DNA from 4 places in the Paenibacillus sp. MER 99-2 genome. Region 1 is predicted to be linked to each of the others. Evidence: a T-box and tRNA genes for the amino acid it is inferred to sense, from the RefSeq annotation. Region 1 holds a T-box; the other regions hold tRNA genes.
What was found. The T-box of region 1 lies ahead of leuS (leucine--tRNA ligase). A T-box ahead of a tRNA ligase gene usually reads a tRNA of that ligase, here a tRNA-Leu.
Positions count from the first base shown of each region.

Region 2: it encodes a tRNA-Leu, which carries the amino acid that the T-box ahead of leuS (leucine--tRNA ligase) is inferred to sense. The anticodon was not compared.
Region 3: it encodes a tRNA-Leu, which carries the amino acid that the T-box ahead of leuS (leucine--tRNA ligase) is inferred to sense. The anticodon was not compared.
Region 4: it encodes a tRNA-Leu, which carries the amino acid that the T-box ahead of leuS (leucine--tRNA ligase) is inferred to sense. The anticodon was not compared.

Region 1 covers NZ_JAMAUZ010000001.1:495,590-503,825, reverse strand. Annotated here, with positions in the region: gene M3636_RS02255 (ComEA family DNA-binding protein) at 24-635, opposite strand; gene comER (late competence protein ComER) at 824-1,669, shown strand; gene leuS (leucine--tRNA ligase) at 1,650-4,094, opposite strand; T-box leader at 4,167-4,436, opposite strand; gene M3636_RS02240 (phosphotransferase family protein) at 4,492-5,448, opposite strand; gene M3636_RS02235 (class I SAM-dependent DNA methyltransferase) at 5,651-6,421, opposite strand; gene M3636_RS02230 (CvfB family protein) at 6,744-7,658, opposite strand; gene rsfS (ribosome silencing factor) at 7,655-8,002, opposite strand; gene yqeK (bis(5'-nucleosyl)-tetraphosphatase (symmetrical) YqeK) at 8,020-8,236, opposite strand, start outside.
Region 2 covers NZ_JAMAUZ010000002.1:782,993-791,228, forward strand. Annotated here, with positions in the region: gene pelA (pectate lyase) at 324-1,280, shown strand; tRNA gene M3636_RS14605 (tRNA-Leu) at 1,459-1,543, shown strand; gene xynC (glucuronoarabinoxylan endo-1,4-beta-xylanase XynC) at 1,717-3,402, opposite strand; gene M3636_RS14620 (divergent polysaccharide deacetylase family protein) at 3,795-4,694, shown strand; gene M3636_RS14625 (N-acetylmuramoyl-L-alanine amidase family protein) at 4,669-5,445, opposite strand; gene M3636_RS14630 (YqzE family protein) at 5,638-5,856, shown strand; gene M3636_RS14635 (hypothetical protein) at 6,153-7,154, opposite strand; gene M3636_RS14640 (YqhG family protein) at 7,337-8,236, opposite strand, start outside.
Region 3 covers NZ_JAMAUZ010000002.1:78,063-86,298, reverse strand. Annotated here, with positions in the region: gene M3636_RS11175 (glutathione peroxidase) at 90-566, shown strand; gene M3636_RS11170 (hypothetical protein) at 715-897, shown strand; tRNA gene M3636_RS11165 (tRNA-Leu) at 1,075-1,157, opposite strand; gene M3636_RS11160 (urease accessory protein UreF) at 1,547-2,248, shown strand; gene M3636_RS11155 (hypothetical protein) at 2,525-2,728, shown strand; gene M3636_RS11150 (hypothetical protein) at 2,779-3,423, shown strand; gene M3636_RS11145 (urease subunit gamma) at 3,656-3,958, shown strand; gene M3636_RS11140 (urease subunit beta) at 3,977-4,363, shown strand; gene ureC (urease subunit alpha) at 4,360-6,078, shown strand; gene M3636_RS11130 (urease accessory protein UreF) at 6,098-6,793, shown strand; gene ureG (urease accessory protein UreG) at 6,849-7,562, shown strand; gene M3636_RS11120 (urease accessory protein UreD) at 7,462-8,236, shown strand, end outside.
Region 4 covers NZ_JAMAUZ010000001.1:669,877-678,112, forward strand. Annotated here, with positions in the region: gene M3636_RS03000 (carbon-nitrogen hydrolase family protein) at 1-189, shown strand, start outside; gene M3636_RS03005 (sporulation protein YjcZ) at 291-416, shown strand; gene M3636_RS03010 (DUF1904 family protein) at 581-910, shown strand; gene M3636_RS29930 (DUF6199 family natural product biosynthesis protein) at 1,122-1,310, opposite strand; gene M3636_RS03015 (sensor histidine kinase) at 1,586-2,749, shown strand; gene M3636_RS03020 (NucA/NucB deoxyribonuclease domain-containing protein) at 2,876-3,364, shown strand; gene M3636_RS03025 (hypothetical protein) at 3,472-3,693, opposite strand; gene M3636_RS03030 (general stress protein) at 3,915-4,370, shown strand; tRNA gene M3636_RS03035 (tRNA-Leu) at 4,652-4,737, shown strand; gene M3636_RS03040 (insulinase family protein) at 5,313-8,234, shown strand.

The DNA of each region.
Region 1 (8,236 bases):
TCTCCCCATTGAAATAATCTAAATTACCGAATTTGCACATACGGAGCCATCTTCTCCAGCATTTTCATACCTATTCCTTTTACCTTGGTCAAATCACTGACTCTTGTAAACGGTCCATGTGCATTTCGATAATCAACGATGGCCTGCGCCTTCTTCTCTCCAATGCCTGGAAGCTCAGTAAGTTTAGAGACAGGTGCTGAATTGATATCAATTTTACCATTGTCGACAACCTCTTGCTCGGGCGGGCTTGAAACTTGCTGCTCGGGCTTCACTTCTGCTTCGGTTGTAATATTCGTGATAGCTACAGACGTAGCGGATTCCGTACTAGCAACGTCTGGAATTTTCCCATCTGATGTCTTCTCCTGAACCGTAGAGGAAGCCTCACTGCTTCCAGCAGGATTCACCCCCGCAGCGACCGGTGTTGCTTGTTCTACTACAGCATTCGTTGACAACTCACTATTTTGACCCAAAACAGCCGACTCTACAATAGCAGCTTCCTGCTTGAGCGTCGGCGTTTGGGTGGCGAGCTGCATCGGTTCCCAGCCAGAAGGCGGCTGTTCACTTTTGCCCGACCATAATATAAGTATCGTTCCAATTACCGCAGCACCAATCGTCCATCCTTGTTTCCATCTCATTCGTCTACACCTCTCCCAGTTATCAAAATAGATCAATTTTGAACACGGGCGGTGCTTCCGAACCGTCTATAAATGGACTACAAACTCCACATTCCTTTTTTTCATGTCATGTCAAACAAGTCATGCTGCATAGACTAGAAGGAACGAACTACGCCAGTACCGTAAAGCATGAAAGGAGGCCTGAAACAATGAAGGTTGGATTTATCGGAACCGGCAGCATGGGAAGCCTGCTGATCTATGCCCTGATCCAATCCGGAGCATTGGAGCCGCGGCAGATCGCCGCAAGCAATCGAACCCCTTCCAAAGTGCGTCAGTTATCCCTCCGTTATCCCGGTCTGCATGAATCACAGAGTAATCGGGAAACCGTTATCCGAAGCAACATCATCTTTCTCTGTGTGAAGCCGCTGGAATTCAAACATGTTATTGACGAGATCCTGCCTGTCGTGAATCCCAATCATATGATTGTCTCGATCACTAGTCCCGTGCAGCTGCGTCATCTGGAATCTTCACTTCCTTGCAAAGTCTCCAAAGTTATCCCCAGCGTCACACATCAGGTCGGCAGCGGAGCGTCATTATGTATACACGGTGAACGAATGACAACTGAAGATCGCACTGTGTTGGAAGGCTTGCTGAGTCATTTCAGCAAACCTTACCAAGTGGATGAAGCGTGTACCCGCATAACATCCGACTTTTCCAGTTGCGGACCTGCATTCATATCGTTCTTTTTGGAACAATGGATTGAGAGTGCCGTCAAGCTTACAGGGATCAAACGAGCAGATGCCTGTGCTCTTGCAGGCGAGATGCTCCTCGGAACAGGTAAACTGCTCACTGAAGGAGGCTATACGCCTCAAGAACTTCAAGCACGTGTTGCTGTTCCCGGTGGCATTACTGCCCAGGCTTTGGCACTACTCAAGATTAGTCTGGATGGTGTATTTGATAGTCTCATTCACACCACCCACGACAAATATGATGAAGATCTGGTAAAGCTTAATGAACTATTTCAAACCAGTGAGATTAACCGGCAACAATATTAACCAGTTTGCCTGGAACGGCAATGACCTTACGAATGGTCTTGCCTTCCAGAGCCTGCTTCACAGGTGCAAGCTCCATCGTGAAGTCTTGCATACCTTGTGCATCCAAATCCTTCGCAACGGTTGCCCGTGTTACAATTTTGCCATTCACTTGAACGACAATCTCCACTTCAGCGTCTACCGTCATAGCTTCGTCGTATTCAGGCCAAGCTACATAAGTAATTCCACCTTCATGACCTAAGCGACTCCACAGCTCTTCGGCCATATGCGGTGCCAATGGTGAGAGCAATTGTACGAAGTTCTCCATTGATTCACGCGGCAGTGTATCTGCTTTGTAAGCGTCGTTGATGAAGATCATCAGCTGACTGATCGCTGTGTTGAAGCGCAGATGCTCCAGATCATCAGTTACTTTCTTAATCGTTTTGTGAGCAGTACGCTTGAATTCTTCTGTACCGCCATCCGCTGTGATTTTATCATTAATCGCGCCTGTATCCTCGTTGATGAAGAGACGCCATACGCGTGACAGGAAGCGGTACATACCTTCAACCCCGTTAGCATTCCACGGTTTTGTTGCTTCCAGTGGCCCCATGAACATCTCATACAAACGCAGAGTATCTGCACCGAATTCATTTACAATTTCATCCGGGTTAATAACATTACCACGAGATTTACTCATTTTCTCATTATTGGTTCCCAGAATCATACCTTGGTTCACGAGTTTATGGAATGGCTCTTTGGTCTGAACAACGCCCAGATCGTACAATACTTTATGCCAGAAACGTGCATACAGCAAGTGAAGCACAGCGTGCTCTGCTCCCCCGATATACAGATCGACAGGCAGCCATTGCTGTTGTTTCTCCTGAGAGATCAGTTCCTTGTCGTTATGTGGATCGATAAAGCGCAGGTAATACCAGCAGCTTCCCGCCCATTGTGGCATCGTGTTTGTCTCACGGCGTGCTTTCATTCCCGTTTCAGGATCAACCGTATTCACCCACTCGGTTACATTCGCCAGTGGTGATTCCCCTGTACCCGAAGGCTTGATCTGATCGATATCTGGCAGCAACAATGGAAGCTGATCCTCTGGTACGGTCTTCATCGTTCCATCTTCCAGGTGCAGAATTGGAATAGGCTCTCCCCAGTAGCGTTGGCGGCTGAACAACCAGTCACGCAGACGATATGTCGTTTTGCCTTCACCTTTACCGTTGTCTTCCAGCCAAGTAATCATCTTCGCAATCGCTTCTTCGTTGTTCAGACCATTCAAGAAATCAGAGTTAACGTGTGGTCCGTCTCCGGAATACGCTTCTTTGGTCACATCGCCACCAGCAACAACCTCAATGATGTCCAGTCCGAATTGCTTCGCAAATTCCCAGTCACGTGCATCATGCCCAGGAACCGCCATAATTGCACCTGTACCATAACCAGCCAGAACATAATCAGCGATCCAGATAGGCACCTTCGCTCCATTTACTGGATTGATGGCATAAGCCCCTGTAAATACACCTGTTTTGTCTTTGGCCAAATCGGTACGTTCCAGGTCACTCTTACGTCCAGCTTGCTCCTGATAAGCTTTGATCGCTTCACGTTGCTCTGCAGTCACAATGGCTTCTACCAGCTCATGTTCCGGTGCCAGTACAGCATAACTAGCTCCAAACAAAGTATCCGCACGAGTCGTGAATACCTTGATTACTTCCTCACGTCCCTCGATGGCAAACACCACTTCTGCCCCTGTAGATTTACCAATCCAGTTACGTTGCATATCCTTAATGCTCTCGGACCAATCCAGCTCTTCCAGATCCTCCAAGAGGCGCTCAGCATATTCAGTAATTTTCAATACCCATTGACGCATCGGTTTACGGACAACTGGGTGATTACCGCGCTCACTTTTACCGTCAATGACCTCTTCATTAGCCAATACTGTACCCAATGCTTCGCACCAGTTTACAGGCACTTCGTCAACGTAAGCGAGGCCTTTGTTGTACAACTGGATGAAGATCCATTGCGTCCATTTGTAATAATCCGGATCCGTTGTGCTGATCTCCCGATCCCAGTCATAGGAGAACCCAAGGGATTTAATTTGACGACGGAAGTTGTCAATGTTACGGAATGTGATCTCACGTGGGTGTTCACCCGTATCAAGTGCATGCTGCTCAGCAGGCAAACCAAAAGCATCCCAGCCCATCGGATGCAAAACATTGTATCCGCGCATACGTTTGTAACGAGAAACGATATCCGTTGCAGTGTATCCTTCCGGGTGACCTACGTGCAGTCCCGCGCCAGATGGATATGGGAACATATCCAATGCATAGAACTTCGGTTTAGCCGGGTCCTCGCCTGTTTTGAACGTTTTATTCTCATCCCAAAATTGCTGCCAACTTTTCTCCATCACTTGTGGCTGATAGCCGTGCTTCGGCTGGTGATTCTCACTCATCTATTGTTCCTCCTCTGGTTGATTCACATAAATTACAACAAAAAAACCTCAGCATCCCATAGCGTTTGCAGCGCTAGGGACGAGAGGTTGAATTCCCGTGGTACCACCCTAGTTAGCGGACGAACGTGCTTCGTCATCCACTCCCTTTGAACCTGTAACGGCGGTTAACCGATGCGGATTTCCATTCCTGCAACCACCGAATAGACTTCGGTTAAGTATCGGATGGTGTAATCACCGCATTTCTCCAAGGCGAGTTCATGAAATACTGTCAATCGGCTTGCACCAACCGCCGACTCTCTGTCATGTACAGAATTCACTACTGATCCTTATCATCGAAATATGTATACAATATCGGAAACATTATATAAAAAAGTACCGCCAAAGTCAATGACAGACCTCAGCCTAACCGAAAACGTTCAATGCTTTCTTCCAGATTATGAATCGTCCACTGAATATGTTTATGATCATCAAACTGCCGGTATGCACATTCGATCCGAAGTAATAGATCAAAGTACAGATCATATAACCCTCTTCTGCTTCGTTCACTTGGTGTTGTAATGGATCTACCATATCCCTTCAAAAACCCAGGTGTGTAATTAAAGTGACTAAAATAATGCTCCATCAATGGATCCGCCCAGAGTGAACGCTCAAAGTCAATAATGGCGGTAATACGGCCTTTCTCCACCAGTACATTGCCATCCCATAGATCCCAGCTAATAAATGCAGGTTCTAGAACATCATTGAGGACATCTGCTCTTGCCAGAATTAAATGCTCCAACTCCTCATAGGACATCGAAAACGTAATTCCTGCCTTTTGCCCATCGATTAATACATCATCCATTAGCTGCAAGAAAGCTTCTTTCCATGTGGAATAACGTTGTCGTCCCGATGAGAAATAACCAAAATGTTCTCCTGTGATTTTGTTCAGTCTTCGATTGTAACGCCCTAGCTCTTCCTCAATCGCTTCCTGTTCTTCAATGCTATAGTGCTCTTTCACTTGGTTATACGGCTTGCCTGTCATATGCTCCATAATAAAATATTCTGAAGGCGCAAGGGTTAGTGAATCATCATAAGCAAGTACACGAGGAACAGGCAGAGCCGTTAGCTCCGACACAAGACGCAGTGCCTCAACTTCAGTATTCATTAACCCTTGTTCACAACGCATCAGATTGGATTTATCCGTAGGAGCAATTTTGAGTACTACCGTCTGTCCATCTTTTAAAACGATCCGGTAAGCCTGGTTCGCCCAGCCTTCATTCATTTCCTGATATTCAGATAGCTCACGATTTAAAATCTGAGTTGCTATTCGCTCTAGCTGTTCCGAAGTTAGCTTTGTTTTATATTTACTTTCCACCCCATAATCACCTGACCTTCTATAGTTCGTCACATTAACCACTCAAAAGAAAACGCTTTCCATCAGTGTTATTATGGCTCCCCCACACTTAACTGGCAATAGCTTAGATCACAATCCAGACTATCCTACTCATCTGATATTGAACAAAATAAAAAAAATGCCCTTACACTAATGCAAGGGCGATAAGCGATAAACAAGATCATTATTTAATAGCTACATAGAACAGACGCTGCGCGCCTTCTCCTGCTTCTTGCCATTCAAAATCTGCGTACACGCTGACATCGCGGAATCCCGCCTTCCGTAACTCTAGCTTCATCCACTCCGGATCGTATGCACGCTGCACATGCACCTCTTCGAATCTCTGATAGAGATCCTTACCACCTTCATCAACACGCGAGAAAATGCTGAGATGATGTTCGATCTCACAACGTTCCGAGTCTAACGCACTTGTCCAGATATAAGATATCGAGCGTTCATCCAGTACAAACGGCTGTTCTTCCTCATATCGGATAAATGTATTGGGATGATGCACATCGAACAGGAATGTTCCTCCAGGCTTCATCATTTCATAGGTTCGTTGGAAGGTGCGAATGACATCCTCTTGCTCTAGCAAATAGTTAATACAGTCACAAAATGATATAACCGAGTCTACAGGCTCAGGCACTCTCCATTCGCACATATCCTGCTGTACCCACCGTACACTGCCTTCACGGTACAAGCGATGACCTTGGGGTGTAGCTTCCATCTTGCTACGAGCCACGGATAACATATCAGCCGACAGATCAATGCCCGTCACCTCGAACCCTGAGTTAACCAAAGGAATCGTAATCGAACCTGTACCACAACCAAGTTCAGCTACGCTTTTGGGCATACCGTGGCGCTCCCAAGCTGTTCTCGCGAACCTTATCCAGTCCGGATAAGGCATATCTTCCATTAATTCATCGTAAACATAGGCAAATTTACGGTAAGACATGTCAGGCACCGCACTTTCAATTCATTTTATTATATAACTCAAAAATATTTACACTTGCCACTCCGATGACAGAACAACCTTCCGATCGCTGTTATCCCCAGATTTTTTTGATTCCCTTTTCCAAAGGGAAAATCCGGGGATAAAGGCGAACGCTTCGCTTCTTCACGTTATTTCTGTCTTCTCCGTTCTCGTGTAAAGAATTAGTTGAACTTATATAAATTTGTTATAAACGAAAAAGCAGGGGCGTCCGGAGTTCACCCAGCCTTGCCCTGCTTTTACATTGGATTCACAAGAGTCCTCGTTTAGCTTTAGTTTAACGTTACTAGTTCTTGTCCGAATCTGGAGCAGAAGCTTGTGAAGCAGCTTCAGTCAGGTATGTCCAGTTTTCTTTCTGGGTCACCAGTCCATCCTTCATCAGTTTACCTAACGCACGTTTGAAGGCGGATTTGCTGATGCCAAAACGCTGTTTGATAATATCCGGTGGCGTTGCATCCGAATACGGCATACCACCTGTTGGACGCTCCTTCATGAACGCGAGCAGCTTATCAGCATCCTCGTTCCTGCCTACCTCTTTGCGAAGAGACGTCGCCAGGTTCACACGTCCATCCTCACGAACCAGCGTTACCCGGCATTTCACCTTCTCACCAAGACGCAGCAAGTGGGTACGCTCGGAGGAATGGATCATACCAATGGCTCCGAACCCAAGTACGCCACCTTCTACAAGTACAAAAGTACCCATTTGCAATGGCTTGTACACCGTCGCTTCAACCCATTCATTAAGCCATGATGTCGGTGCATGGAAGGCTAACGGTGCAAGTTCACGCTCTCCAGCCAATTTCGCACGAAGACGACCTTGTTTATCATGCTCCATGATAACAAAAACCTCGTCCCCAACATGTGGACGCAGCTCTTCTAATTCAGGCAATTCACGGATTGGAAGCAGCAGTTGCCGACCCAAGCCCATTTCTAGAAAACAACCGAGCCGTGGATGTACGTCAGCCACAACAAGTCGTGCCATTTCACCAAGGGTGAGGTAAGGCTTCTTCATTGTCGCAGCAAGGCGATCTTCCGTATCGAAAAAGATAAAGACTTCCAGCGTCTCATCGATTTTGATATCACGTGTCAGCTCCGTATAGTGAAGCAGTACATCTTCCGTTCCAGTCGTCAAAAAGTAGCCAAACGGAGATACTTCACGTTCAACCCGCAAAGAGACAACAGTTCCTGCAATCAAACTCATACCGTCTCCACCACTTTAGCATCCGACCACAAACGTTCGATGTTGTAATATTCGCGCTCGTCGCGGTGGAAGATATGAACAACCACGTCTCCCAGATCCATCAGAACCCAGCGTGCAGAATCCATACCCTCAATCCCTTTAATCGTTACACCTGCAGCATGCGCCTGTTTACGAATCTCTGTAGCAATAGACTGTACCTGTGTATCCGAGTTACCGTGACAGATTACAAAATAGTCCGCTACCAGTGAAATTCCCACCAGATCCAGTGCTACAATGTTGGATGCCTTTTTATCGTCTGCGGCTGTAACCGCCATATTCATAAGTTCTTTCGATGATAATGTCATGAACCAACCTCCATAATTTATAATTGTGTAATCAGATCATTCCGAGCAAACATGGTTAACGGGTAGATCACTCGTCGTTGTGACAACAACAAGCTAATGGTTGAGTCAAAACCAGCAATTAACCCTTCTTCCAAACTGTGCTCAGCCTGTTCGCGAATCCGATCCACACCCGGGAAGTCTCTTCCCGGTTCGATATAATCCGCAAGACATACCACCTTATCCAGTAGGCTCATG
Region 2 (8,236 bases), on a different contig from region 1:
AATAAAGATGCAACTGATTACAAAAAAGTAATATGTGTTTCAAATCCAAACGGGGTTGTATATCATTCGAACTTTGTCATGTGCAGTTTGAACTATTCTCATAGATACAATAATCGAGGAATGTTACAAGATGTTGCATTAATTGACAAAGATATTTTTTTTGCATAAGATCGTTCTATCCAATCCACATATTGGATAAAAATATAGTAGTTATATTTTAATTCAAATTAAGGTGGTGGTGGATGGTCGTGTAATTAGAAGGTGAGAAGTAAGTAGAATGATGGAAAATGAATGATTCTAATTATAGGGAGTGTGTAATCATTTTGAGTACAAAAACAAAGTTAGTCACATTAGTGTTGGCGTTTTCGATGGTATTTTCTGCGGTAGGTATGGTAATCCAACCCGTTAACACTGTATCTGCTGCTGATGCTTCAGGAACGACAGCAAGTATATCTGATATCTTGAAGAACCAACAAGCGGACGGTGGCTGGAGAAAAGAATATAAGCAAACAACGGGTGAGTGGGCGAAATCTACAATCGATAATAAAGCTACATACTCAGAAATTAGAAGATTAGCCAAAGAGTTTAAAAAGACAAACGACCCACGTTATTCTGCTGCGGCGATTAAAGGCATTAATTTTTTGCTGAATATGCAGTATTCCAATGGTGGATGGCCTCAAGTTTATCAAAGTTCCGGTTATCATAAACATATCACTTATAATGATGATGCAATGATTAATGTAATGTACATGCTGGATGAAGTAGCGACACGCAAAGGTGACTTCTCGTTTATCGACAGCAATCTAGCTAATCGTAGTAAAAATGCGGTTGCTAAAGGTGTAGATGCTATTTTGAACACTCAGGTAGTTTCAGGTGGCAAGCTGACAGCGTGGGGACAACAACATGATTCCAGCACACTCAAGCCTGCAGGTGCAAGAATCTATGAAGTGCCATCATTAACTGCTGGAGAGAGTGTAACAATTGTCAAATTCCTGAAAACGAGACCTTCCAACGCCAAAATTACTGCATCCATCAAGGGAGCAGAAGCTTGGTTTAACAAGGTGAAAATTACAGGTTACAGGTATGAGAGAGCTAATGGAGACAGCAAAATCATCGCTGACTCCAAAGCTGCACCGATCTGGGCTCGTTTCTATGAAGTCGGAACGGATAAACCGATCTTTATCGGTCGTGACGGTATCGTAAAATATAAATTAAGCGATATTGACAAAGAAAGAAGAGGCGGTTATGCATGGTATGGCAACTGGCCATCCAAGCTGTAACTTGCTTTAACTTCTAAACGGGCACGAATTAGTGCTGAGATCCCAATCACGAGAAGCCCGATCCGGAGTGGAATATCTGGACCGGGCTTCTTTATGAGCATTTCATGTTGACATGTAAGTGCTTGCGTGATATATTATTTTTTGTCGCCGAGATACATAGTCACGGAGATCATCATATGCGGTCGTGGCGGAATTGGCAGACGCGCACGGTTCAGGTCCGTGTGGGCTAACCCCCCGTGGAGGTTCGAGTCCTCTCGACCGCATCGAATAAAAAGGTTCCCTGTTAGACATTCGTCTAGCGGGGAACCTTTTTTTATTTTTTATTTACGGACTGATATGCTCTCACAGCTTGTCCATTCATTATCGCTTCCAACAACCATCGATCAAAATGGAGGGTTGGGCAATTTTTTGCCACATAAGTTGATCCAAACCCGTATTATGATGCCGTAACTGTAATATTATCGATATTTGGCCCCTCGGTGCCTGTCGTTACGATTTTTATGGTATTCGAGCCTGAATTCATGGGTACTTGAATGGTTTTCTCACCCCACGTAGACCAGCTTCCCGTTGCTGAAAAGGGGGTATTGCTGATCACTTTTGTGCCGTTTACGAACACATCAAGGTTACGTGTACCACTTTCTAACGCATAACGAAACTTTACGTTTTTGGTGCCACTTGTAGCATTATTGATGTTACTCCATTCAATGGCAGAATTCGTCAATGCGTTGAAATTAACATAGCCAGAGCCTGTGTAACCAGGGTAGATTGTTTCAATTAGAGCATCAGTTAGCGTAGTTCCCGTTTCAGCTTCATACGTTGTGCCACTTGTGTTACCACTACCTGATCCGGTGATATCCGCTACAAATGTGGTTACACTTTGGGCAGGAAGCTGTGCAGTAAATGCACCATTAGACACATTGATCGGTGCTCCGCTAGCCAGGTTACGGCTGCTATCCGTTACCCATGAGGATACAGTAGACGCGTTACCATTTTGCAGGACAAATCGCTGACTGGTCGCAGAGGTTCCTTTGTTAATCGCTACAACGACGACCTTGTTATCTCCTTTGTAAGCAGATACAAACGTATTGGTATCCGGGTTTTTCGTTGCATCCACTCGCAGATAGCCTGGACGTACAAATTTGGAGAAATGAGCCATATTATAACCGCGTTTGCTAATCGTGCCATCCTCTTTCATCGGTCCGTACTGTCTACGGATGTACCACCATACATATGCTTGAAAATCTGCCTCTACCATTGCATTGTGCATGTGATGGGAGACTTCCAATGCTTCTGGCCAGCGGTCAGCAGAATTGTTATCACTGTTTGGATAATAAACTTCCGTCATCCACAGTTCTTTGCCGGCACCTTTTTGCTTGAAGAGAGGGTATGCAAAATTATTGACTTGAGTACCATATAAATGCGCTCCTAGAATGTCCATATTAGCAAGCGCTTGTGGATCATTCAGGATTGGGTCAGATATGTTTTTTAGGTATTGAAAGGACTCTGGAGCCATGACTTTGGTGTTCTGGATCGATCCTGCATTTTCTTTCATGAAACGAAGGATCTCCTGTGGTGTCCACCAGGTCCAATCATGCGCGTAATCCGGTTCATTTTGTACCGAGATCGCATACAGGTTGACACCATTGTCTCTCATGTACGTAACAAAGTCATTCAGATGCTGAGCGTACGCAGCATATTTGTCATATCTCAGACGTTTAGCATTGGTGTCGCCATTCCGGTTGAACGTCTCGACCATATCACTTGGCGGATTCCAAGGAGAGGCAAATACTAGAGCGCCTTGCTCTATTGCTCTTTTGGCGGTATCTATTTCTCTCGACCAATTACTTCGATTCGGATCGACACTGATCCTCAGAATGGAGAAGCCCAATTGATTTTGCCCGTTGCCAAAGGCTGTGTCACGTTGAGCAGGTGTCAAGTCACCGATCCAAACCGGGTGATTAATTCCTCCAAAGCCCTTGATGAGCTGCTTCTCCGAGGATAAATTGATGGTGGCATCACTTGCTGCTGAAGCTTGTGTGGGCGTTAACATCAGTGGCAGAGCCGTTAAACAGGCGAGTAAAACGTTAAAGGTCTTTTTTAGTTTAAATTTCACTGCGATCATCCTCCTCGAAATGGTTATTCTGAGAACTGCTAAATCAATGAAATAGTACTTTAATAGACTGTGATGTAAGCCCTTACACAACCTCCTTTCGGGAATAAAAGGAAAGAAAATCAATTTATTCTTTCTTTTGTTTATTTTAATAAAATATTGTTGAACTGAATACCTGACAAATTTCAGGTCTTTTACTAATTCATCTCATTTTAACGAGAAACCATGACATTTTTATCCTAAATTCAGAATCTCATGCGACAAGTAAATTACTTAAGAGATGTATTCCTGTGTTGGTGCCTTTTGGATATACAAATTTTCCTTTAGGCTTGTCAGCCCATTTCTTACATAGAACACCCTACAATATCAAACAATGAGAACACAGATCTAAGGAGGGAATCAGCATGGAAAACCAAACAAAAAGCAAGAGATACACACGAATAGCGGGGTTCCTTATTCTTTTGCTACTTATTAATGTGGGGAGTCTGACAGGTGGGGGGATAACCGCAGCATCTGAGATGAAAAGAGAAGTTGGTAAGGTGAATACTCAAACACAGTCGAACCAGGATACTCAACCCGCTGTCGGTCCTAATCGTATGGCCATCATTATTGACGATGTTGGTAACGATATGAAGGGAACCGCAGAGATTTTGGAGATGCCCATTAAGTTGACGGTTGCGGTAATGCCTTTTCTGCCAACAACTCAAAAGGATGCCATTGCCGCACATGAGAAAGGCATGGATGTGATCGTACACATGCCAATGGAGCCCAAGAAAGGCAGACCAGAGTGGCTTGGCCCAGGAGCGATTACGTCCAACTTGACAGATGAAGAAGTTCGCGTACGCGTGGAAAAAGCGATTGATGATGTCCCGTACGCCATTGGCATGAACAATCATATGGGCTCTAAGATTACTTCAGACAAACGGATTATGTCGATTGTGCTGGATGTATGCCGGGAGCGGGGACTTTTTTTTGTAGATAGCAGAACCAATTTTCGCTCGGTTGTCGGGGAGATAGCCTCGTCCAAAAATATGCCTCCGATCGGTAATGACATCTTCTTAGACGACCAGAACTCTAAGCCGCATATCCGCAAGCAAATGGAACTGGCCGCTAAGCATGCCATGGACAAGAAAAGCTGTGTAGTTATCGGCCATGTTGGTCACACCGGGTTAAATACATCATCTGTTATTCGTGAATCAGTCGCGCATCTTAAGGGGCAGATCGAATTCGTTGGCGTTGGTGATCTGGTGCGGGAGGTGTGGGATTGGCATACTGCTCCTACACTACCGACAGATAATAAATAATGCCATTTGCGATGGATTCGGCTATGCGCTTTTGCTCGCCTGGATCAGTAATTCTGGCTCGGTCTGCCGCATTACTCAAAAATCCGGTTTCTACAATGACTGCTGGATGCTTCACATAATTCAACAAATAAAAGGGTTTACCCCACACCACTTCCCGTTTAGTTCCATACAAGTCATTCATGGCATTTTGGATCGATTGTGCCAATAGGTAACTCCTACCTTCCTTTTGGTGCAAAACTACAGGGCCATGGGAAGTGGATTTTGCACTCCAATTGGCATGAATACTGACAACAATATCTGTACTCACTTCTTCGCTAAGGCTTTTGCGTTGTGCTAAATCTCGGCGATGCCTGGAGCGGCTGTTAAGCCAGCGGTTATCATCACTGAGCGCGTAATCACCAAGTCGGTTAATGATAACCGCGTAACCCTTGCTCCGCAAGAGAAGATAAACTTTTTGACTTATAGCTAAGTTAATGTCCTTCTCCAGCACGCCTTGGGCTGTCGTTCCTCCATCAATCCCCCCGTGACCTACATCAAGTAGAATAACGGGTGCTGCAAAGGCATGATGGCTGGAACGGTAAGCTTCACCGTCGATTATTGGTAGCATGGACGGACTGTTCGTTGAGGGGCTTGCTTGAAATGACTCAACAGATTCAACTTGATGGGGAGTCTGTCCCTGAGCAAGTGGAAGAACCGGAAGACATAACAAGCTACCTAACAAGGCGGTCGAAGCAAGCAGTACCTTATACATGGAACATACACTCCTTCATGATCTAGGTGGTTGATGTAGATTTGGGATGTCATGGATACCTTTGGAATTAGACTGTGCATTCTGTAGATTTTCATACACTTCCAAGACAAAAATGTTTAGCCAGAACACTTCCTGAGCACAATAGATTTATCGTAAGCTTCGTTATGTGACGGAGCCAGGGAGGCAGAGGTTATGGCCAAAAGTGATGAATTGGTAAAATATATAACACAACGTGTGGTTCATTATATTGATACTCCAAAGGATGAGCGAAAAGGACGTACCAAACAGAAGGAGCCATGGGCGATGAAGTGGTTTGGCATGATTCCGTTTGCCGTGTCGTTGTGGGTTGGCAAGAAGGGAAGAGCGGGCGATTCGAAATTGGGTAAACGAAGCTCTTCAGACAAGGAATAGATGGCTGGAAATCCTGTATCTACAAAGAGACTCACCAACTAAAATAGACGCTGTTCCTGTATGGTCAGGAAAGGCGTCTATTTTGTATGGAAAGTATTATAAGTGAGTGTTCAAAAAGGGTGGTTTTCAGTACCAAGAAGATGGGATGAAGATAGAAATGGAGTAGCGGAGCGTAGATTAAGCTACGTGAGCAACGGACATTTCGGCTGAATCCCATATTCGAAGCTGAGATGCCGCTTGCGCATCCTTCGTAATCAAAAGCGGACTTTTTGAACAACCTCTATAAATCAATCATTTCAGGGATTAGTGACGTAGAATTGCCCGTCTTTCAGTAACGTGTCCAATGGTACGAATCGTTGCGTGGAAGTATGTCCACCAATGGCTATATAGAGGATGGATTGAAATGTAGTACTGTTATGCCACAATTGATAACCACCAATAGGTAATGGGCCACCATAGAAAACATTACGATCATTCGCTGAATAAATAATTCCAGACTCCTTATGAAGCTGAGTCCAGTCTTGTACACGGGTGAGCTTCACAGGTTTGGAGGTGATCCATAACAGGTTGTCCATCGGATTAAAGGTAGGTCGCATATGAACAGAATCGACAAGCCAGGATGAATTCGCGGAAGCATCAGTAACACTGAATACCATTGGATTGAGAGCAGTCTCGATCTGTTTCACTGTCGCTGAGGGCAATAGGTCACCATTCGTAGCATCGATATAAAGCGCTTGATGGTTCGGTCGTTCTACCTTCCAGTAAGCGAGTAGAGGAAGAGCATAACGAGGCTGAAGTTCTCCTCCATTGGCATGAATCATCGTAAGGCTCAGATGCTGTCGTTCTAACGCCTTACTTAACAGCTCGCGATCATAGGGAGACTGTCCTCCTAACCCGTACTCGCTGAGCATTAATTCTCCCTGATCTGTTGCTGAAATAATCATATAACCAATTATTTTCTCTTCAAAAGTAGCCTGCACGAGCCAGCTATGCGTACCTGGGCCAAGTGGAGTAAAACTTAGTTCTGCCTTTTTCCAATTGGATTCTCCGTGAGCGGAACTAAGTAAGAGAGCGTGCTGATGAGCAAACTCCTGTACAGCCACAGGAGCGAACTTGTCATGCTGGAGAGCAGTGCTTTCTTCGAGATCATTGAATGACGTAAGTGGAAGTGGAGGAACGCTTTGATCCTCGGCACTTGCAATCGACCAGAAGGTAGATAAGGCTGCACAACTGAGCACAGCTAGAGTGATCAAGGCTATTCTCCATAGTAGAATCCATTGCGTAGCGTTTCGTTCCAAATAAACACCTTCTTCTCCGGGATACTTTGAATCAAACGTATCTACGACATATTGGTTACGTGAGCGACGTTAGTATTCATTCTAGGGGACAAGTTATGCAAAGGTTGCTGTAACCTGTCGGGCAACTCGTTATGAATAAACACTACTTTTGCCAGCATTTGCAGGAAAAGTAGTGTCTTCGTCTATCTTAAGTGAAACATGCCGCTGCTGATAGCGGTAACCTTCACCTTGGGTTCATATTGCCAGATCATTTCAGTTCGGCGTGTCTCATATTGCAATTTCATCGCCTCACGATCCATAACCGCCTGTTTTGCTTTTTCTTGCTCCGGATCTGCTTCGGTTACTAACGGAATAGCTGGCTCTGCTGCCAGTTCTACATCCTCTCGAACACGATTATTTGTCTCCATAAAATTGGTTGTTACAGCTGTGCGTGAAGGGGAAGGCTTGGGTACTGAAGAGATATGTTGAATGTTAGCGTCAGGAGTGCTCTTCGTTTCTATTTCAGGCATGTCCTCACGCAGTACTGCTTCGTAGTACGTATCTACGACGTCAAGCTCCAGGGCTAACCGTTCTTTGGCCTGTTCTGCCCAACCGTAATCAAGCTGAAGCAGACGGTTGGTGAGATGGGATTCTAGCGCTGCTCCGGCAGCAGATAATGAAATTTTAGCCGCCTGCGCATGCATGTTCTCTGCCAATCGTGGGCTAAGGTCACGTCGGTTAAGCTTTGTCCCAAATTGCTCAATAATCTCACCCGAGCGAAGAGAAATGCCGAGAAAATGAAGCTCCTCCCGTTTCAGATCACAGGCGAATTCCACCTTGAAGCAAACACCAAGCCAAGGCTCATAGACGGCTGGCGCTGTAGCTCGCAACTGCCGTTTGGCTGCCTGTTCGAACAGGTTAACGAAAGCCCCGCCTTCACGTGCCGCATCAAAAATTTGCTGAAGTCGGCGACTGCCGTAAACGACATCTTCACGTAAAATCCGTCCTGGCCCCAGTTGCGGTAGGGAAGGGGTGATGCCGAAGTAACGCCCCAGAATGGTTTCTTTAGCCGGTTCAGCACCTGGGGGACTTGTACTGGCTCC
Region 3 (8,236 bases), on a different contig from region 1:
AATATTAGTTTTGCATTATTTAATTGTAACCAATATAATAGGTATATACGAAAAAGGAATCATTTATTTTGATACTGGAGGCGATTTTCATGACCGTTTATGAATACAAAGTTAATACCCTTCGAGGCCAAGAACAAGAAATGTCTCAATACCGGAACAAAGTGCTGCTTATTGTGAATACTGCTAGTAAGTGTGGATTGACACCACAATTCGAAGGACTGCAAGAGCTGTACAATAAATTCAAAGACCGCAATTTTGAAGTCCTCGGATTCCCGAGCAATCAGTTTGCACAGGAAAAGGGTTCATCCGATGATATTGCTGAGTTCTGCCAAATGAACTATGGTGTAAGCTTTCCTATGTTCGAGAAGATCGATGTCAACGGGTCAAACGCTCACCCCCTATTCCAACATCTCACCAAAGAAGCTCCAGGCCTACTCGGCTCCAAAGCAATCAAATGGAATTTCACTAAATTCCTCGTGGATCAGGAAGGACGTGTCGTGAAGCGTTACGCACCCAAAACCACCCCTGATCAGATTGAAGCTGACATCGAGAAATTATTGAAATAAATTGAACAACCAACTGCCACCTAACCGGAGACCCCAGCGCTAAGCAGGAATTTTCCAGTTGGTGGCTTTTTTTTGCACTCAAGAGCTTATTTTGACATAAGAACTTATGATAGACATTAGAGTGTTCTGTTGAGAGGAGTGATGTGGTATGAAAAACGCACTTATCGATTTACAACCTGTGACTATTGAGAATTGGTATGCATGTACTCAGCTTAAAGTTAAGCCAGAACAGCTTGCTCTATTTCCTGCACCTGTCGTTTATTGGATTGCGGAATCTAAATATGTTAGCGATTTCGAATTACGATTGCCGGAAAATTGTACGAATCGTTAGGTTTTATGCGAATTAGTGAAAAGGTCATCGATGGCGAAATTTTACGTCTGCTTCAAGTTTGATCTTTGAAAACTGAACAACATTGTTCAGGCTTAATGAAGTTAGAATAAAATAAAACGTTAGAAACAAAAAAAGAAGCCTCCATGTTCGGAAGCTTCTTCTTATCTTGCATTATGATGCGGTCGAGAGGACTCGAACCTCCACGGGCATACGCCCACTACCCCCTCAAGATAGCGTGTCTGCCATTCCACCACGACCGCATGTCGTAAATTATCGGCAACAAAATTGATTATACAGGGTTTCATTATAAAAGTAAAGCACTTTTTAATTTCAGTTATTTCACACGATAGTCCACCTCTAACTGCATGAATCGTCATATTCCCACAGCAGTTGCATATCCTTGAATTCGACCTACTTCCCTTCCAATAAACAAGAATATCATTACGCACTTCAACACATAACTAATTATGTTATTATAATTAACATAATAAAGAAATTTAAATAAAAATAACAAGATTTAATTGACAAAAAGCGAATAATAATGTGATTATATATATCATATAATTCGGATTCAAACTCATAAACAGCATCTAAACGCAATAAAATGTTATATATATTAACATTTAACGAACGTAGGAGGCGAAAGATTGTGAACCGTGGGAATAAGCTGCTCGATTATGTCAAACTGCTTGATTCCTCTATTCAAGTCGGAGGGTTCACTCATTCATTCGGCATGGATGCACTTATAGCAGAAGGATCAATCCGTGACGTAGCAGACCTGGAATCGTTCATGCGTTGTCAATTGCATCCAAGCATTGTCCGCCTTGAAGGAATGGCGATTAAGGGAATCTACAGCGCAGCAGATCAGAAGGATACATGGCGAACAGCTCTTATTGACAAACTGGTTCACGTCCAGCGAACCCCTCCAGATCTCAGGGAACATTCCTCCGCTATGGGCAAACGGTTAATCAAGCTTGCTCAAGCTCTCCATCCCTGGATCGACTTCAGAAAACTAGAACACACGCTGTCCACCTATAATTCAGTTGGATGCCTATCCACTGTTCACGCCTGGATTAACCACCACCTTGATATCCCCGTCGAGGAGGCGGTACTCGGTTATCTCCACTCAGCCTCAAACGCATGCATAATTGAAGCCTCGAAAGCCCTCCCCCTCGATCGTCAAAACATACAGGAACTGCTGGTTCACCTGACCGCAGACCTGGAGCATGAATGGAACACCGTTAGCGCCTCCGCTGCGGATGAACCAACTCAAGCAACAACGACGTCAATGAAGTCTCTATTCCCAAGCTGCCACATGCTTGGAGCTGGGTTACACGCGTTCAAAGCATAACAACTCACTTACGCATCCACGCACCATCCGCAACGCACACCTCTAATTGAACAAAAACACGCCGCAACTCCTTTGTTGGCGTGTTTTTTGCGATTCATTTATGGAGGAATTTGCGAATTTACGTCATTTTAAATCATAAAATACACTTATTTCCGTCTTTTTTAATTGTTACATGACGCAATAACGTATATAATGTAATATACAGCTCGCATCTCCCTACATTTTACCCGAAAAAGGAGCGACTGAATACTACTTATAACCTAGGGGTGAACCCTTTTGAACAAAAAGAAACCCGTGACCCCATTCGGATGGGCTATCAAACGCCGTTTAACCGAACTCCAGATGGATCAGAAAACATTTTGCGAACAACACGACATTCCGCCATACCGTCTATCGAATCTAATTCACGGCACACGCAAGGCTACCCGATTCCGCAATCAGGTCGCAGATATTTTACAAATTCCAGACGATCTCCGCTAGCAGAGCACCATGTCTTATGCGCCAACTGACCACAAGGAGGGTTTCACACAATGAGTTACTTAACAACCGATCTAGAGAAGTTATCTTATCAATATATGCGCCACCAGCTCATTATTGTAGATCACCATTGGACTATTCGTAGCTGCAACAACGCTTGGCGACAAGGACTTGGCCAATTGCATGACTACACGCACTTACCAGCGTATTATTATTCCGCATCCGGCACGCTCCCTTATCTCAACTTATTAGAAGCATGGACATCACCTGATCGAGATCATCAGAGCAATAAGACGATCCAGCGACTCAAAAACATTCGTACACCTTTTGACAGTAACCATACATACGACATCACGATCCACCTGCCCAACTTGAAACAGAGGTGGTTCCGCTTAGAACTCACTCCCTTACCCACAACAGACTCACCTTGCACCTCCGAACTAGCCCTAATCGCCCACACCGATGTCACAGAACAGAAACAGGCCGAGCAACAACTTCAACAAGCATTATCCGAGGTACGCACACTACGCGGACTCCTTCCCATATGTGCTGTATGTAAACAAATTAAGGACGAACAGGATACATGGAATTCCGTCGAGAGTTATCTCAAAAAGCACACCCATGCCGAGTTCACCCATGACATTTGCCCAGACTGCATCCGTAGGGTGTACCCACAATATTCCGGAATTCTGGGTTAGAATCCAATCGACTGTTAAAGTTGTATCAAAAGAAAACACCAAACTCCCAATGTTACTATACATAACACATTTATGAATTTCCGCTCATAGAAAATACCAATATTATTCAAATTACATTGACAACGAACCTACCCTGTGTGAGTATATTTAACATAACAATTATATAAGATGAACATGATTTTATTCACTTATATAGGAGATCAAGACTTCATAAGGGAAAGGTCGGATTACGTTGCACTGGACTGAGCAGGAAAAAGAAAAACTCCTGATTACCGTAGCCGCTAACCTCGCCCGAGAGCGTAAAGGTCGAGGACTTAAGTTGAATGTTCCCGAAGCTATCGCCTTATTGACCTCTGAACTCATGGAGCGCGCGCGTGATGGCATGAGTGTTGCAGAATTGATGCGATATGGAGGTACCATTTTGAAACGCGAGGACTGTATGGAAGGTGTACCTGATATGATTCCCGAGGTACAGGTAGAAGCTACTTTTCCCGATGGCACAAAGCTCGTCACCGTACACGAGCCCATACGCTAAGAAAGGCAGGAGAACGCCATGATCCCTGGTGAATATCGTTTGAAGCAGGACGACATCATCTGTCATCCCGATCGCCCAACAGTGCGATTACTTGTCTTGAACCGTGGGGATCGCCCCGTACAAGTTGGTTCCCACGTGCATTTCTATGAGGTTAACGCCGCATTGGACTTTGATCGCACAACCGTTTACGGACATCGTCTACACATCCCCGCAGGCACCGCTGTTCGGTTTGAGCCTGGCGAAGAGAAACCTATTGAGCTTACAACCTTTGGCGGCAAACGACAAATTCATGGTTTCAACCGTTTAACCGAAGGCGCTATAGATACCCCTCCCGACACCCAGAAGCTAGACACCTTCCTGAAAACTTTTGCACCACTCAAGCAGAATGGGAGTGACTCCCCATGAAATCAATGACCCGTGAGCAATACGCCTCCATGTTCGGACCCACAACCGGGGATGCCGTCCGACTAGCAGACACCGATCTTTGGGCCGAGATTGAACATGATTATGCCGTCTACGGTGAAGAGAGCAAGTTCGGCGGCGGCAAAGTCATTCGTGATGGCATGGGTCAGTCCACATCTGCCCTTCGCAGTGACGGCACCCCCGATACTGTAATCACCAACGCCATCATCATCGATCATTGGGGAATTGTAAAAGCCGATATTGGCATCCGCGATGGACTCATCTGCGCTATAGGAAAATCCGGTAACCCCGACACGATGGACGGAGTTGATCCTTCACTTGTTATCGGCGCTTCCACGGAGATCATTGCTGGCGAAGGAATGATCTTAACCGCAGGTGGAATCGATACCCATATCCATTTTATCTGCCCACAACAGATTCAGACGGCATTATCTTCCGGAGTTACCACAATGATTGGCGGCGGCACAGGACCGGCCACTGGAACAAAAGCAACGACCTGCACACCAGGAGCTTGGCACATCCATCGCATGCTGGAATCAGTGGAAGCCTTCCCTATGAATATCGGTTTCCTCGGCAAAGGGAATAGCTCCACCACAGCCCCTTTAGTAGAACAGATCGAAGCAGGTGTAATCGGCCTCAAGCTCCATGAAGATTGGGGCACAACCCCAAGTGCTATCGATGCCTGTCTGACTGCTGCTGACGAGCATGATGTTCAGGTAGCCATTCATACCGATACATTAAACGAAACCGGATTTCTGGAAAATACACTCGCAGCCATTAACGGTCGCACCATACACACCTACCACACAGAAGGCGCAGGCGGCGGGCACGCACCAGACATTATTCGAGCAGCCAGCGAGTCCTACGTTATCCCTTCTTCCACTAACCCCACCAGACCTTACACACGAAATACGGTAGAAGAGCATTTGGATATGCTGATGGTCTGCCACCATTTAGACCCTTCCATCCCTGAGGATGTTGCTTTTGCAGATTCTCGGATTCGACCCGAGACCATTGCTGCCGAAGATATCTTGCATGATCTTGGTGTATTCAGCATCATCAGTTCCGACTCCCAGGCTATGGGACGTGTCGGTGAAGTCATCATACGAACATGGCAAACGGCAGACAAAATGAAGAAGCAGCGCGGCAAACTGGACACTAATCCCGATGCAAGAGCCGATAACGATCGTATCAAGCGGTATATCGCCAAATATACGATTAATCCAGCTATCGCCCACGGAATTAGCCATCTCGTCGGCTCCGTTGAGGTTGGTAAACTCGCCGATCTAACACTTTGGAATCCCGCCTATTTTGGCGTCAAACCCGAGATGGTCATCAAGGGAGGTATGATCACTTTCGCCCAGATGGGTGATCCCAATGCTTCGATCCCAACACCCCAACCTGTGTTTGGCAGACCGATGTTCGGCGCTTTTGGCAGCGCATTGCCCAAAGGCTCCATCACCTTCGTTTCCCAAGCCGCGGCAGATGCCGGCATCAAAGAACAGCTTGGACTTCATAAGCGCGTTGAACCTGTGAAAGGCTGCCGCACAGTGAGCAAAAAGGACATGATTCACAATGATGTGACCCCGACCATTGAAGTGGATCCCGAAACGTATGAGGTTCGTGCCGACGGTATACTCCTTACGTGCGAACCCGCAGATGAATTACCCATGGCTCAGCGTTACTTCATGTTTTGATAAAGGGGTGAGGTATCCCATGATGCACAGCGGCACGAAGCTACTTCGTTACGTGCAACTTTTGGACTCCGCTCTACCTATCGGTGGATTCTCACATTCATTCGGCTTGGAAGCCTACACTCATGATGGAACCGTGAGGACAACGGCCGAACTGGAAGCATTCATTCGCAGCCAGCTCCATGCCAGTCTTGTACGCCTCGACGGACTTGCGATCAAGGGTGTCTACCAGGCAATAGACGAGGAGAACGCATCCCTTCTCGCCTTATATGATAAACAGGTTCATGCCCAGCGCACACCACGCGAACTCAGGGAAAGCGGGCATAAAATGGGTAAGCGACTACTGAAATTAGCACGTTCGCTCTATCCATGGATGGACTTTTCCCTTATGGACATCGCCATCCATGAGCATGGTGCCTTTTGCGGCATCACAACCGTTCACGGTTATATCAATCATCGGCTGGATATCGGATTGGACGAAGCCGTCATCGGACATCTCTACACTTCCGTCAACGCCTATGTGAACAGCGCACTGCGCCTTCTGCCCATCGGACAGACCGAAGCTCAGATGCTTATTCATAAGCTATTAGACGTCATTGAACAGGAATGGAATCAAGTCCGCGAAGACGATCCAGATGACATGCACAGCTTCGGGATCGCGCAAGAAATCTACGCAATGCGGCATGAAAGTTTACCCGCACGTCTGTTTATGTCCTGATTTAAAAGCATTCAAAAACTTTCATTATTGTAAGAAAAACAAAGGAGGAATTGTTATGTGCGGAGGAGCAGATCATACACATCACCCAGAATGGGAACGCAAAACGTTTGACCGGAGTCGTCCGATGAGAATAGGAATCGGTGGCCCCGTAGGTTCGGGCAAAACCGCATTAGTAGAAAAGTTATCCAAGGCACTACGTACTCGTTACAGCCTCGCAGTAATTACGAACGATATTTACACCAAAGAGGACGCTGAAATTTTACTGCGCCAAAACGCACTTGCACCTGAACGTATCATCGGTGTTGAAACCGGCGGATGTCCTCATACCGCCATTCGCGAGGATGCTTCTATGAATTTCGAAGCAGTTGACGAGTTAATCGAACGTTTCCCTGATCTGCAACTCATCTTTATCGAAAGTGGCGGGGATAATCTATCAGCGGCATTCAGCCCGGAACTAGCCGATGTTTTCATTTACATTATCGACGTTGCTCAAGGGGAGAAACTCCCCCGCAAAGGAGGCCCTGGTATCACACGTTCCGATCTGCTACTCATCAACAAGACTGATCTCGCCCCTTATGTCGGCGCCAGCTTACAGGTCATGCAGGAAGATACCGAGCGAGTACGCGAAGGTCGCCCTTACGTCATGTCCAATCTGATGAGTGGCGAAGGTGTCTCCGAGATTGTTCATTGGCTTGAACATCAATATATGGATGACGATGGCGCTGCGCATCCACATACACATGGCCATGGTTCCACCCACACCCATTAATTCTAGAGCTTCAGCATCAGAGGGTACAATTGAATCGGACATTCATGTTGAAGGTGCCAAGATGCGTCGCAGCGAGCTACACGCCACATTCACCCTTCAAGACGGGCGCACCGTCATGACAGACAGATATTACAGCGCCCCTCTTCGATTCAGCCGTTCCTTTCGCACACCTGGCGACGGAGACGGACTTTGTGTATATACCTCTGATGTCTCGCCAGGTGTCCTGAACGGGGATCATTATCATTCCAACTGGCAGCTAGGTAAGGATACTCATGTGATGCTAAGCAGCACATCAGCTACTCGCCTCCACCCAACACCATCTCTCCCCTCTTCCATCCATCATCACTTCAGGTTGGAGCAAGGAGCGGTGCTGGAGTATTTTCCCGAATGCGTTATCCCTTTCAAAGGCAGCTCCTCTTCACTCCATTCAACCTTTAAACTAGAGGAACATTGCATACTAGCCTATGCGGATATTTGGTCAGCCGGCCGTATTCACCGGGGAGAAGCTTTTCAATTCAATCATTATCGTAGCTTAACGGAAATATGGCAGGGGCAACAGCTTGCAGTCTGGGATCGATTAGGTTTAGAACCCAAATCCAACGATCCCAGACAATCCGCCGCCTTACTTCACTACACCCATACCGCAGCATTGTGGATGATCGCCCCCAATCTCG
Region 4 (8,236 bases), 170 kb from region 1:
GACGGTTCTTACCGTGACAGTGGCATATCCATTCCTATTGCTTACTGTATATCTCCTGATGGCGAGATTGTATTCGCATCGCACAATGATACTCGAACCCGAGTCGTGGTGGTGGAACGTGCAGAAGTGCACAGGACAACTACACCGAGGAAAGAACGTTTTTTGATAAAAGTGACGGGGATAGGTTGATCACATGAGATTGGGCATTGCATATAGGGAGTAGCCCGGTCATTTACTCAGCATTGGCATATGTTATCCCATACCTTTTAAAATCAAAGGAGGCCAATCAAATGAGTCATGTTGGATACGGTTGTGGTAATGTCGGAGGAATCGGAACTGGAATGTGTACTTCTACTGCTGCAATTCTGGTACTCTTCATCCTGCTTGTTATCATCACGAAGTCTTTCTGGTGTTAGTTTGTAACTAAACTAAGTGGACGGTTACACCAAGCTCTGCTGAGATCTCAGTGGAGCTTTTCCTTATGATATAGAATAGCTGTAGCGAGTGTGACATTTGACAATAGAAAACAATGTACTTAAAATCACATAAGTAACTAAATTTAAAGATTGAAGGGATTGCAATGCCGTTTATTCGCTTCAGAGGCTTTACAGGTCATCAGTTAGAGGAAGTTGTACCTAAAATTACAGAGCAGATGTCGCTTACTTCTAATATTCCGCAAGAAAGAATCAAGGCTGAGCGTTATGATGTACAAGCACTCACTCCTTCTCCAGCTTCTATAGAAATTGTTATGTTTCAACGTGATCAGGAAATTCATAATCGAATAGCCTCATCCATATACGTCATTTTGGTCGAAGCAGGTTTGCCGGACGTACACATATTTTTTAGTATTCTGGAGCCAACGCTATACTACAAGCAGGGGAAACCTTTGACGGATTACCCTTTAAATTGAATGAGATGTAAACCAGTAAGATGGGTTGATCAAATAAAAAAAATCCGATCCAGTCGTGCTTGGATCAGACACAGACGAGCGAATGCTGCTCGTCTTTTTTTATGATTGTGAGATCTCATTTTTACATAAATATCACAGTAAGAATAACGAATATTTTATATGCATAAATGCCTCTTACTCAGACATATACATGAGCGATTGTGTGTGTGGATCATGCGGCGACTAGTGAAAATGCAATTAATAACATCACTAAACTAGTCATTCGCGCAAAAACCATATATGGCTTGCTAGGCTCTGATTCCCCCTTAACCATCCAGCCATAACGTAGAAACCATCCGAACTTGGGGAAACAAAGATTGATAATGCACAGTAACATGAAAATAAAAAAGAGAGTTCTCATGCGCGATCTTCCTTCCTCATTCAGGCATGGCCTCAAATCAGCTTATCGCCGACGTCTACTGAAAATGACTAAGATCAAAATAATGATGATGAGAATGAACAGAAACTTCATGTGCAGTCCTCCTAAGTTTATGAAATCATTAACCTTTTCGGCACCGTTTGAACAACTATGATACAATTATAGATATTGAATTAGTATGATCACATATCAAATTGATGACATGCAATGATTTATTATTCATAATTGTTGAAGGCAGATAGAAGCAGGAGGGAAGCATGAGCATTCAAAATCAGCATTCCATGCCCATTCAATGGGAGTTTTTAATTTCTAAGCTTAAATCTTCCGTAACTGTGGTTGACGCAACCTCACCAGAACTGCCCCTGATTTATGTAAACGAGCACTTTACAACGTTGACAGGATATTCATATGAAGAGTCTGTGGGGCAAAATTGTCGGTTTCTTCAAGGACAGGATACCCTGCCAGAGACAGTAAGCAAGATTCGTGAAGCGCTCAGACAGCAGCAGTCAATCAAGACAGAAATTCTGAATTACACGAAAACCGGACGAAAATTCTGGAATGAGTTGAATATAGATCCGATTTTTAATGACGAGGGAGAATGCCTCTTTTTTGTTGGGATACAATATGACATCTCAGAACGGAAATATGCGGAGGAACAGCTTCGTATGGCAGCGCACATGGCTGAAATGAACAGCCGGGGACAATTAGAATTTATCGGCAAACTGAATCATGAGTTACGAACCCCGCTCAATGGGATTATGGGAATGATTGAGCTGGTGGGAATGGAAGAAACCAGTAACGAGCAAAAGGAATACCTGGAGCTTGCTCGTCAATCTGGAGAGGCCTTGCTGAACATTGTAAACAAGAGCCTGGATGTGGCGAAGCTGGGTCGTGGGAAAATGAAGGTAGAGCAAATTGATTTTCAGCCTTCCAAGCTTATTCAGCAGATTATCAAGACGCATGAAGTGGCTGCTAGACAGAAGCAGATCAGCCTAGTCTGCCATCTTGATCTTGAAGTGCCAGAGGTGCTCGTTGGAGATCCATTACGTTTGCGACAGGTGCTGGATAACTTAATAAACAACGCTATTAAGTTTACAGAGCAGGGTGAAGTGCATATTCAAGTGGACGTTAAAGAGACGTTAAAGGATGTTACGACCCTGGTCTTCAGCATTCAAGATACGGGTATTGGGATTCCACAAGACCAGATGAATCAGTTATTTGAAGCCTTCACTCAAACTGATGTGTCTCATGCACGGAGGTTTGGGGGCAGCGGTCTTGGATTAACCATCTGCAAAGAACTAATGGAATTGATGCATGGCGAAATTAGGGTAGAGAGTCAAGAAGGTCAGGGAACACAATTCCAGGTCACTGTGCCTCTCAAGCGGCAGCGAATGATGCCAAACGTGGGTAATGTAGGCTAAAGGGGAGTTAAATGATCAGAAGAGGGCAGTTCGGGTAGATCCGGGCTGTTTTTTTTCTGTACATTTTCATTGTTTCGCGAACGAATGTTCTGATATAATGAGAACGATGAATGGGGGAGAGACAGCATGACGCGTAAGCGCACAAGGAGAAGAAATAAAGGGACAGCCAGATTGAAGAAGCAATGGATCACACTGGTCACGCTTGCTCTAGTCGCCTGTTTAGCATGGTTTAATGGAGACTATAAGCTGGAGGATTGGACTTCAATATTTAATGGAAGTAGCAACCAAGGTGTAGATCATACACTGATCTTCCCTTCTGAACGCTATCCAGAGACAGCTAATCATATTCGATCAGCCATTAAGGCAGGGCATTCTGATGTGTGTACGATTGATCGTGAAGGTGCCGAGACTAATAGGGATCTTTCGTTAAAAGGAGTCCCGGTCAAGAAGGGGAAGGATCGAGACGAGTGGCCGATGGCCATGTGTGCGGAGGGCGGTGCTAATGCAGATATTCAATACATTACGCCAAAGGACAATCGCGGAGCAGGTTCATGGGTTGGTAATCAACTCAGTACATATCCAGATGGAACACGAGTGAAGTTTGTTGTTGAATAGCAGGATGTAAGATACGCCCTAATTATATAGAAATGACAAAAGCCAGACTTTGAGAAGTCTGGCTTTCTTCATCATATAATGAATCACTACTGGTTACAATCGACCGTTTATAGTGCCATACTGCTCAGATGATGCGAACGAATGCTTAATAGACGAGTAACCTGATCAACTTCCTCAAACGGAATCCAAAGGTTTCCTTGTACTGTGCGTAGAAGCAGAATGGAGGAGTCGGCTGAGCGTTCAGGAAATCCGGTTACGGATTGACCGCTTGTATTACGTACAATAATTTGTTGATTACGGCGGATGGCAATTTCTACCTCTTTGTTCATATGTCATTTCTCCTGGTTATGAGATTGGATTCTATATGTCAATAATTTCAATGGTTAATTTGTCTTCTTTATCTAGTCTATCAGAACTAGGTATGAATTTCCAGAAGAGAAGTAACTTTTCTGGGTTAGGTGATTCGTCTTAGCGGGTGCTCAGCGTTTGCTTCCTTCAGTTAGAGGGTTATAAAGGGTACTGAGCTAATGGATGTTAAGGAGGAGTGTCTATGACAAAGTTATTGATTGGACTGGTACGTACTGAGAATGAAGCCATTTTGATGCTGAATCAGCTTCTACAGGCGGGGGTTGATTCGGATTCGCTCGGTGTAGTCGCTAAAGAAGAGATTAACTTGGAGTTGATCAGTGAGAAGGCAGGCTTACCGAAACCACTTAAAGGTGCTGGCACGGATGGGGCATTTGGAGCCTTTAAAGGTGTGCTGGCTGCGCTCGGTAAAAGGAAGGATCATACGATGTCTGCCGGGAAGGCCGTTCGCCGGCTTGCAGGCAATGAAATCGGTGAAGAGACCGATGATTTTGTGCTTACCCTGACGGAAGCTGGTATTACTGAGAAGGATGCAAACTATTACGAGCAATGGCTGATGCAACAACATTTGCTTGTGATTGTGGAAACGAGTGAAGACGAGATTGCTCGCGTCGCGCCTATAATCATGAAACGTGACTAAGAAGCGTGAAATGTGAACTTATTTTCTTTTTTAGCTTAATTTAATCCTGATTTTAGGTTTCTTTAATGTTGGGGAGGTATTCTTACCTTACACCTCCCTTAATATAGATGGTTTATAAGAAAGTTCGAGACCGCAACTCGAACTTTCTAGGCACTGCTAGCTCACGCTGGTGGTGCCTGTTTCATTTTTTCAAATATTTTTTTATAAAAGTGTTGCATAATATTAAAATACATGATAAGATATTTCTTGTCGCCACAATTGATTAAGTAATACATACACATGCCGGGGTGGCGGAATTGGCAGACGCACAGGACTTAAAATCCTGCGGTAGGTGACTACCGTACCGGTTCGATCCCGGTCCTCGGCATCCATTTAAGAAGAAGGAAACTCCTTGATATATCAGGGAGTTTCCTTTTTTTATACTTTCAAAAAGAGCCTTGATTTATTGTTCGTAAGCCTCTTTTTTCTTTCTTTGGGAAGCTTTACCGTTACGTCACAGCTCCTAAATGAAAAGCAACATTACTTTCTCGAATTCTTGTATTCGATAATGTTAAGGACTACAAACAGAGTTGAGCCAGGTAAATATGTGAAAAAGTAAATTTCTTTTGGTGCATAACCTGTTGGATGCAAGACCCCTAATGTCATCCAAACAAAAGCTAATACATAGAATTTAGTGTACTTAGACAAATTTAAAACCTCCGCCAATGTTGGCTATGAATATTTAGGTACAGTATAGCTGAATATTTTTATTCGTGTTGCGTTTTTTTGCGTTCAGATCAGTGTCCGATCTTTTTTTTGGCATTGTGGATGGGTAATGAAACAATCCGTGGTGGTCATTATGAAGACAAGGGGCGATGGTGTATACTGTCTATAGGCATATATTACCTTTATCTTGCGGAGCTCAAAGTTAACCAAATACATTTTTAATGGAGGACTCGACATATGTTGAAACAGCTTCAGTCTTATCAAGTAATCCAGGAACGCAGGATGGAGGAACTGAAATCTGACGGCTACTTGCTGGAACACAAAAAGTCAGGCGCCAAAATTGTACTTATGTCCAACGAAGACGACAATAAAGTATTTAGTATCGGTTTTAGAACACCACCTAGCGATAATACAGGCGTACCTCATATTCTGGAGCATTCCGTACTATGTGGCTCTAAGAAGTTTCCAGCGAAGGATTCCTTTGTTGAATTGTTGAAGGGTTCACTCAATACATTTCTGAATGCAATGACGTACCCGGACAAAACGATCTATCCTATTGCCAGCCGCAATGAGCATGATTTTCATAATTTGATGGACATCTATCTGGATGCGGTGTTAAATACGAATATTTATGAGAACGAAAAAATATTTTTGCAGGAAGGTTGGAACTACAAACTAGCTTCTGCAGAGGATGAATTAACATATAACGGTGTTGTATATAACGAAATGAAAGGTGCTTTTTCTTCACCTGAACGGATTGTTCGCAGAGCTGTGCTCAACTCATTATTCCCCGACACGACGTATTCGAAGGAATCCGGAGGTATCCCGGACGAGATAACGGATCTAACCTATCAAGGACTTCTGGATTTCCATACGAAGTATTATCATCCGTCCAACAGCTTTATTTATTTGTATGGGGACATGGATATGGAGGAGAAGCTCAAATGGCTGGATGAAACCTATCTGAGTCAATATGATCGGATGGAGACGGATTCAGAGATTGGACTGCAGCCTGCATTCGGTGAACGTGTTGATGTCGTACAAACGTATTCGGCCGGAACGACAGAGTCGGAAGTGGACAACAGCTTTTTGACCTATAATGCGGTTATTGGAACAAGCTTGGATCAGGAACTGAATATCGCCTTTCAAATATTGCAGTATGCGCTTCTGAACGCCCCTGGTGCGGTATTGAAGCAGGCGTTGCTCGACAAAGGAATTGCGAAGGACGTATATGGCTCTTATGATGATAGCTTGTACCAGCCAGTCATGACGATTGGACTGAAGAAGAGCAACTTGGAAAGTAAACAGGTGTTCCTTGATACGGTTCAAGAAGTGCTTGAGCGCGTTGTGCGGGAAGGGATCGATCCGAAGGCGCTGTTAGCCGGTATTAATTCATATGAATTCAATCATCGGGAAGCGGACTTTGGAAGAATGCCAAAAGGACTGATCTATGGCTTCTACACGTTACAGAGCTGGTTATATGACGACGAGGCACCATTTAACCATTTGGAGGCTAATGACGTATTTGCTTCACTTAGAACGAAGATGAATGAAGGGTACTTTGAGCAATTGATTGAGCAATATTTATTGCAAAATACACATACTTCTTTTGTCGCCGTGACTCCGGATAAAGGGTTAAGTTTGCGTAAAGAAGAGGCGCTGAAATCTCGTTTGAAATCTCTCCAAGCAAGTCTGAGTAAGGAAGAGATCGAGCAACTGGTTCAACGTACCAAGGAACTCGCGGATTATCAGAATGAACCTTCAACAAAAGAGCAGCAGCAGGTCATCCCAACTTTGTCGATTGAAGATATTGATCCGCAAGCGTCCAAATTATCGAATACATTAAAGTCCGTCGACGGAACAACAATTGTACATCACAATCTGTACACGAACGGAATTGGTTATTTGAAATTGCTGTTTAATGTGAAGGAAGTTCCGGAGCATTTACAGCCGTACCTAGGACTTTTGAAAAGTGTGTTAGGTTACGTGGATACGGCAAACTTCAAATTCAATGGATTATCTAATGAAATTCACATCCATTCCGGTGGAATCAGTGCGAGCGTAGGTGCGAGCGCGGATGCTCGTCAATACAATACGTATAAAGCTCATTTTGAGATTGAAGCTAAAATTCTGTACGACAAGCTGGATTTTGCTTTTGATATGATTGAAGAGATTGTACTGACCTCACAGTTCCACGATACGAAGCGGTTATACCAGATTATTTCCCAATTGAAGGGAAGACTGCAGCGTAGCTTGATTAATAGTGGGCATTCGGCAGCGATGGGCAGATCCTCTGCCAAGCATTCAGCCGTAGCTGCTTTCCGGGAAGCGGTAAGTGGAGTGGCGTTCTACCAGTGGCTTGAGGAGCTTCAGGCAAACTATGATGATCGCAAAGAAGAGCTTACGACCCGTTTGAAAGAGCTGACGGGAATGATCTTCAGACCCGAGAATCTACTGGTAAGTTACACGGCTGATGATCAGGGATATGCTACCCTAGAGCAGCACGTATCAAAACTAAAAGCGAAGCTATATACGCAAGAGGTTGTTAAAGAACATACTGAATTCCAAGCAGTCCATCACAACGAGGGCTTCAAGTCTCCATCGGAGGTTCAGTACGTCGTGCAGACAGGTAACTTCATCCATAAAGGCTTCGAGTATACAGGCTCGCTTCGTGTGTTACAGGGAATTCTGTCACTGGATTATTTATGGACCAATATTCGCGCTAAAGGCGGAGCCTATGGCTGTATGACAGGTTTCAGACGCAGTGGCGACAGCTATATGGCATCCTACAGAGACCCTAACTTGGAGAAAACCTATAACGTGTACGAAGAGATGCCGCAGTATTTGCAAAACTTCAAAGCGGATTCGCGCGAAATGACTCGTTATATCATTGGTGCAATTCAAGATCTTGATGCGCCTAGAACGCCGTATGCAGAGGGAACCTTCTCGTTGGAGTGCTACTTGTCTAACGTGACCGAGGCAGACCTCCAGAAAGAAAGAGATGAGGTGCTGAGCACTACAGAAGCGGATATCGTTAACTTTGCTCAGCTGATCTCTGCAATCCTTGAGGAGAAACATCGCTGCGTCATTGGTAACGAGAGTAAGATCGAGGAACAACGTGACTTGTTCGATGAGACACTTGACCTGATCAAGTACTAAGT